Streptacidiphilus rugosus AM-16: one gene and its partner. Each later gene encodes a partner of the first gene's protein in a complex. Links are inferred from orthologs where the notes say so. Each region holds a gene or a part of one and is shown in the gene's direction. Other genes may lie near its edges. The genes, in order: pcrA and uvrB.

Region 1 (3,457 bases):
ACGTCGTGCGAGTTTCCCGTCCCCGGTGCGATCCGCGGCCGGGGGCGGGAGGATCATGGTGTCGTGATGCGCATCTGCTTCGTCTGCACCGGGAACATCTGCCGCTCGCCCATCGCCGAGCACGTCATGCGCGACCGGCTGGCCGACGCCGGGCTCGACGGCCTGGTCCGGGTCGACAGCGCCGGCACCGGCTCGTGGCACGCGGGTGACCCGGCCGACGAACGGGCGGTGCAGGTGCTGCGCGAGGCGGGGTACTCCAGCGAGCACGAGGCCCGCCAGTTCAGGCCCGAGTGGTTCCGCTCGCTCGACCTGGTCGTGGCCCTCGACCAAGGCCACGAGCGCGCCCTGCGGCGCCTGGCCCGCACACCCGAGGAGGCCGCCAAGGTCCGGCTGCTGCGCTCCTTCGACCCGGCCGCCGGCGCCGACCTCGACGTCCCCGACCCGTACTACGGGGGCAAGGAGGGCTTCGACGAGGTGCTGCAGCTCTGCGAGGCGGGCTGCGAGGGGCTGCTCGCCGAGGTCAGGGGCCGAGTGGGCTGAAGCCGTCCCTGGCTGTCGGTCGGGCGGCCTAGACTCGGGGGTGATGAGCAGCCTCTTTGACGACATCCCCCTGCCCGGCCTGGACGTCCCCGTGACGGTGCCGCCCCCGGCCGACGGCGCGTACGACGACGCCGGAGCCCACGAGGCAGGGTATGACGACGCACCGTACGAGGAGGAGATCCCGGCGGATCTCTTCCAGTCGTTCGACCCGGCCGAGCCGGTCCCCGGCTCGTACTACCGCAACGGCGCCGCGCACCCGGTCGCCGACCCGGAGACGCTGCTGGACGGGATGAACCCGCAACAGCGCGAGGCCGTCGTGCACGCCGGCTCCCCGCTGCTCATCGTGGCCGGCGCCGGTTCGGGCAAGACGCGTGTGCTCACCCACCGCATCGCCTACCTGCTCGCCGCCCGCGGCGTGCAGCCGGGCGAGATCCTGGCGATCACCTTCACCAACAAGGCCGCCGGCGAGATGCGCGAGCGCGTCGAGGCGCTGGTGGGGCCGAGGGCCAAGGCGATGTGGGTGTCCACCTTCCACAGCGCCTGCGTCCGCATCCTGCGCCGCGAGAGCAAGCGGCTCGGCTTCACCTCCAGCTTCTCGATCTACGACGCAGCCGACTCGCAGCGCCTGATGGCGCTCGTCTGCCGCGACCTCGACCTGGACCCGAAGCAGTTCCCGCCGAAGTCCTTCACCGCCAAGGTCTCCAACCTCAAGAACGAGCTCGTCGACGAGGAGACCTACGCCGGCCAGGCGGCCAACCCGATGGAGCGCAAGCTGGCCGAGGCCTACGCGCTCTACCAGCGCCGCCTGCGCGAGGCCAACGCGCTGGACTTCGACGACATCATCATGACGACGGTCAACCTGCTCCAGGCCTTCCCCGACGCCGCCGAGCACTACCGCCGCCGTTTCCGGCACATCCTGGTCGACGAGTACCAGGACACCAACCACGCCCAGTACATGCTGGTGCGGGAGCTGAGCGGCGGCGCGAGCGGCCAGGCGCCGAAGATGACGGCGGACGGCGAGTTCGTGAACCCGGCCGCCGCCGGGCTGGCGCAGATCCCGCCGGCCGAGCTCTGCGTCGTCGGTGACGCGGACCAGTCGATCTACGCCTTCCGGGGCGCGACGATCCGCAACATCCTCGACTTCGAGGAGGACTACCCGAACGCGACCACGATCCTGCTGGAGCAGAACTACCGCTCCACGCAGACGATCCTCAGCGCCGCCAACTCCGTCATCGAGCGCAACAGCAACCGCCGCAAGAAGAACCTGTGGACGGCCGGCGCCGAGGGCACCAGGATCACCTCCTACGTCGCGGACGACGAGCACGGCGAGGCGCAGTTCATCGCCGACGAGATCGACCGGCTCGGCGACGGGGGCGACGCCAAGCCCGGTGACATCGCGGTCTTCTACCGCACCAACGCGCAGTCCCGTGTCTTCGAAGAGGTCTTCATCCGGGTCGGCCTGCCGTACAAGGTCGTCGGCGGTGTCCGCTTCTACGAGCGCAGGGAGGTCAGGGACGTCCTGGCCTATCTCCGGGTGCTGGCCAACCCCGAGGACGCGGTGCCGCTGCGCCGGATCCTCAACGTGCCCAAGCGCGGCATCGGGGACCGGGCCGAGGCGATGATCGAGGCGCTGGCCTCTCGCGAGCGGATCTCCTTCCCGCAGGCGCTGCTGCGCGTGGACGAGGCGTACGGCATGGCCGCGCGCTCGGCCAATGCGGTGAAGAAGTTCAACGACTTGATGGCGAAGCTGCGCGGTGTGGTGGAGTCGGGTGCAGGGCCCGCCGCCGTCCTGGAGGCAGTGCTGGAGGAGACCGGCTATCTGGCCGAACTCCAGGCGTCGACGGACCCGCAGGACGAGACGCGCGTGGAGAACCTGCAGGAACTCGCGGCCGTGGCGCTGGAGTTCGAGCAGGAGGAGCCCGTCGAGGGCCCGGACGGCGAGCCGCTGACGCAGCCGGGGCTGCCCGGCTTCCTGGAGCGGGTGGCGCTGGTGGCCGATTCGGACCAGATTCCCGACGAGGAGGGCGAGGGCGGCGAGCCCCGCGGGGTCATCACGCTGATGACCCTGCACACGGCCAAGGGCCTGGAGTTCCCCGTCGTCTTCCTGACCGGCATGGAGGACGGCGTCTTCCCGCACATGCGGGCGATGAGCAACGCCAAGGAGCTCGAGGAGGAGCGCCGCCTCGCCTACGTCGGTCTGACGCGGGCGCGGGAGCGGCTCTACCTCTCCCGCGCGGTGCTGCGCAGCGCCTGGGGCCAGCCGTCCTACAACCCGGCCTCCCGCTTCCTGGAGGAGATCCCGCCGACGCTGGTGGACGAGAAGCGCTCGGCCGCTGCGGCGGTGCCGTCCGGCTTCGGCTCACGGTCCGGCTCTGCGGGGTCCGGCGGCGCCGCGCGGCGCTCGTCCCCGGCGGCGGGCTGGGGCAAGAACGCGGGCCGGATGAAGGACCGCCCCACGGTCACGCTGGCCGTCGGGGACCGGGTCACCCACGACCGCTTCGGGCTGGGCACCGTCGTGTCCGTCTCGGGTCCGGCGGACGACGCCAAGGCGACGATCGACTTCGGCGGCGAGGGCACCAAGCAGCTGCTGCTGCGCTACGCGCCCGTCGAGAAGCTGTAGCGGGCGGGCCCGGCCGGGTCGTGGGCCCCCGCGCTCAGCGGGGGTCGAGGCCCCTCGCCAGCAGCCAGGGCAGGGGGTCGACGGCGGGGCCACCGTTCGGGTGCACCTCGAAGTGCATGTGCGGTCCGGTGGAGTTACCCGTGTCGCCGGAGTAGGCGATTATGTCGCCCACCTTCACCTGCCCGCTGCGCACGCGGTACGAGCTGAGGTGGCAGTACCACGTGATGGTCCCGTCCGGCGCGGTCAGTTTGACCATGTAGCCGTAGAAGGGGTTCCACTCGGTGGAGATGGTCCCGC
Region 2 (3,258 bases), 2.4 Mb from region 1 along the record:
GCAGCGCCGCGTCGAAGGAGGCGTCGGCCTGCTCCAGCCTGCGTGCGTCGCCCGCGGCGACCGCGAACCCGCCGTACCGCGCCGCCTGCGCCCGATGCAGCGGCACCGGGTCGAGCAGCGTCACGTCGTGGCCCCACGCCGCCAGTTCCGCCGCATACACGCCGGGGCCGCCGCCGATGTCGAGCACCCGGCTCGGCGCGGGCGGCAGGTGGCGTTCCAGCAGTTCCAGCGTGCGCAGACGTTCCGCGCGCCCGGCCGCGCTGCGGTGCAGCCGGGTCGACTCGTCGTAGGCGTCGGTGTAGAAGTCGATGATTTCCGGGGCGACGGGCGAGACGGGGGCGACCGGGGCAGGCTCACTCATGTCCGGATGATTCCAGGGCCGGGCGCCGCCCCGCCTCCCGATTTCCGGGGGCGTTTCCGCCGTCGGAGGCGATTTGTCAGTGGCGGGTCGTACGGTTGGTGCCGTGAGACCCATCACCGATCTTCAACGGTCCGTGGCGCCCTTCGAGGTCGTCAGTCCCTACCAGCCCAACGGCGACCAGCCCGCGGCCATCGCGGAGCTGGAGCGTCGCGTCCGCGCGGGCGAGAAGGACGTCGTGCTGCTCGGCGCCACCGGCACGGGCAAGTCCGCCACCACGGCGTGGATGATCGAGAAGCTGCAGCGCCCCACCCTCGTGATGGCGCCGAACAAGACGCTGGCCGCCCAGCTGGCCAACGAGTTCCGCGAGCTGCTGCCCAACAACGCGGTCGAGTACTTCGTCTCGTACTACGACTACTACCAGCCCGAGGCGTACATCGCGCAGACGGACACCTACATCGAGAAGGACTCCTCGATCAACGAGGAGGTCGAGCGGCTGCGCCACTCGGCCACCAACTCGCTGCTGACCCGCCGCGACGTGATCGTGGTCGCCTCCGTGTCCTGCATCTACGGCCTCGGCACGCCGCAGGAGTACGTGGACCGCATGGTCCAGCTCCGCGTCGGCGACGAGATCGACCGCGACGCGCTGCTGCGCCGGTTCGTCGAGATCCAGTACAACCGCAACGACATCGCCTTCACCCGCGGCACCTTCAGGGTCCGCGGCGACACGATCGAGATCTTCCCGGTCTACGAGGAGCTCGCGGTCAGGATCGAGATGTTCGGCGACGAGATCGAGGCGCTGAGCACGCTGCACCCACTCACCGGCGAGGTCATCAGCGAGGACCAGCAGCTGCACGTCTTCCCCGCCTCGCACTACGTCGCCGGCGCGGAGCGCATGGAGCGCGCCATCACCGGCATCGAGGCCGAGCTGGAGCAGACGCTGGCCACCATGGAGAAGCAGGGCAAGCTGCTGGAGGCCCAGCGGCTGCGCATGCGCACGACGTACGACATCGAGATGATGCGTCAGATCGGCACCTGCTCCGGCATCGAGAACTACTCGCGGCACATCGACGGCCGCGACCCGGGCAGCGCGCCCAACACGCTGATCGACTTCTTCCCCGAGGACTTCCTCCTCGTCATCGACGAGTCCCACGTCACCGTGCCGCAGATCGGCGCGATGTACGAGGGCGACGCCTCGCGCAAGCGCGCGCTGGTCGAGCACGGCTTCCGGCTGCCCTCGGCGATGGACAACCGCCCGCTCAAGTGGGAGGAGTTCGTCGAGCGCATCGGTCAGACGGTCTACCTCTCCGCCACGCCGGGCGCCTACGAGCTCTCCCGCTCCGACGGCCACGTCGAGCAGATCATCCGTCCGACCGGCCTGATCGACCCCGAGGTCATCGTCAAGCCGACGGAGGGCCAGATCGACGATCTGATCCACGAGATCAGGCTCCGCACCGAGAAGGACGAGCGGGTCCTGGTCACCACGCTGACCAAGAAGATGTCCGAAGACCTGACGGACTACATGCTGGAGCTCGGCATCCGGGTCCGCTACCTGCACAGCGACGTCGACACGCTGCGCCGGATCGAGCTGCTGCGTCAGCTGCGGGCCGGCGACTATGACGTGCTGGTCGGCATCAACCTGCTCCGCGAGGGCCTCGACCTGCCCGAGGTCTCCCTGGTCGCGATCCTCGACGCGGACAAGGAGGGCTTCCTGCGCTCGCCCACCTCGCTGATCCAGACGATCGGCCGCGCGGCGCGCAACGTCTCCGGCCAGGTCCACATGTACGCGGACCGGATCACCCCGGCGATGGACCGGGCGATCTCGGAGACCAACCGTCGCCGGGAGATCCAGCAGGCCTACAACGCCGAGAACGGCATCGACCCGCAGCCGCTGCGCAAGAAGATCGGCGACATCCTCGACTCCCTGGCCCGCGAGGACATGGACACCGCCGAGCTGCTCAGCACGGGATACCGCCAGTCCGGCGGCGCGGGCGGCAAGGGGCAGAAGGCGCCGGTCCCGGCGCTCGGCGCGAAGGGCGCGGCCGGCAAGCAGGACGCCAAGAGCCTGCCCGCGGCCGAGCTGGCCGATCTCATCGGCGAGTTGACGGACCGGATGCACGCGGCGGCCGCCGAGCTCCAGTTCGAGGTCGCCGCCCGGCTGCGCGACGAGGTGAACGAGCTCAAGAAGGAGTTGCGCCAGATGCGCGAGGCGGGCATCGCCTGACCGGTCGACAGCGCTGATCGGGCCGCGCGTCCGGGGCTCGATCAGTGTCGGGGTCGTAGGGTTCAGCCTAGGAACCGGATACCGCATGTCGCGGATCGATCGGGGAGGGCCGAAGCATGTCGGTGAGTTTGGGCAAGGGGCAGAGCGTCAGCCTGGAGAAGGCGGCGGGCGGGGGCTCGCTCGCCGTGGTGCGGATGGGGCTCGGCTGGCAGGCCGCGCCGCGCAAGGGGCTGTTCCGCACGCGTCGCCGCGAGATCGACCTGGACGCCTCGGCGGTCCTGTTCACCGCGGACGCGCTCGCGGACGTGGTCTTCTTCCAGCACCTGGTGAGCAACGACGGCTCGGTCCGGCACACCGGCGACAACCTGGTCGGCGGCAGCGGCGGCGAGGACGACGAGTCGATCATGGTGGATCTGCGCAAGGTCCCGCAGAAGATCACCCAGATCGTCTTCACCGTGAACTCCTACAGCGGCCAGACCTTCCAGGAGGTCGAGCTGGCCCACTGCCGACTGGTCGACGAGTCCACCGGCACGGAGCTCGCCCGCTACACGCTCAGCGGCGGCGGCGCGCACACCGGCCAGGTCATGGCCAAGGTCTACCGGGACGCGGGCGGCGGCTGGCAGATGGCCGCGATCGGCGTGCCGGCCCAGGGGCGGACCTTCCAGGACATGCTTCC

Evidence for each region.
Region 2: the proteins of pcrA (region 1) and uvrB are in contact, whole or in part, in a crystal structure (PDB 7EGT), measured with the Thermus thermophilus proteins. The link is inferred for Streptacidiphilus rugosus AM-16 from one-to-one orthologs. Residues at the interface, in WP_096412145.1 of Thermus thermophilus: His654, Arg656, Phe657, Gln666, Asp668, Glu669, Lys680, Arg681, Leu682, Ser683, Lys685, Tyr686, Ala687; in WP_096411307.1 of Thermus thermophilus: Glu23, Leu25, Arg26, Asp27, Gly28, Glu29, Arg30, Phe31, Arg55, Glu326, Asp327, Phe328, Glu379, Ser382, Gln383, His398, Gly400, Arg401.

What each region holds. Positions count from the first base shown.
Region 1 is NZ_JQMJ01000004.1:3,308,053-3,311,509, reverse strand. Bases 225-3,371 are described here. They hold pcrA (DNA helicase PcrA), read left to right. Parts: upstream 225-583; coding sequence 584-3,160; downstream 3,161-3,371. Other genes in these bases: BS83_RS42065 (M23 family metallopeptidase), read right to left, coding at 3,195-3,371; BS83_RS23840 (low molecular weight protein-tyrosine-phosphatase), read left to right, coding at 225-540. Outside these bases: more of BS83_RS23840, read left to right, coding at 67-224; more of BS83_RS42065, read right to left, coding at 3,372-3,457. UniProt on the Escherichia coli protein: A helicase with DNA-dependent ATPase activity. Unwinds DNA duplexes with 3'-5' polarity. Translocates on single-stranded DNA with 3'-5' polarity. Initiates unwinding more efficiently from a nicked substrate than double-stranded DNA.
Region 2 is NZ_JQMJ01000004.1:5,675,567-5,678,824, reverse strand. What follows is about bases 76-3,023. They hold uvrB (excinuclease ABC subunit UvrB), read left to right. Parts: upstream 76-464; coding sequence 465-2,582; downstream 2,583-3,023. Other genes in these bases: BS83_RS34925 (TerD family protein), read left to right, coding at 2,699-3,023; BS83_RS34935 (class I SAM-dependent methyltransferase), read right to left, coding at 76-361. Also shown: more of BS83_RS34935, read right to left, coding at 1-75; more of BS83_RS34925, read left to right, coding at 3,024-3,258. UniProt on the Escherichia coli protein: The UvrABC repair system catalyzes the recognition and processing of DNA lesions. A damage recognition complex composed of 2 UvrA and 2 UvrB subunits scans DNA for abnormalities.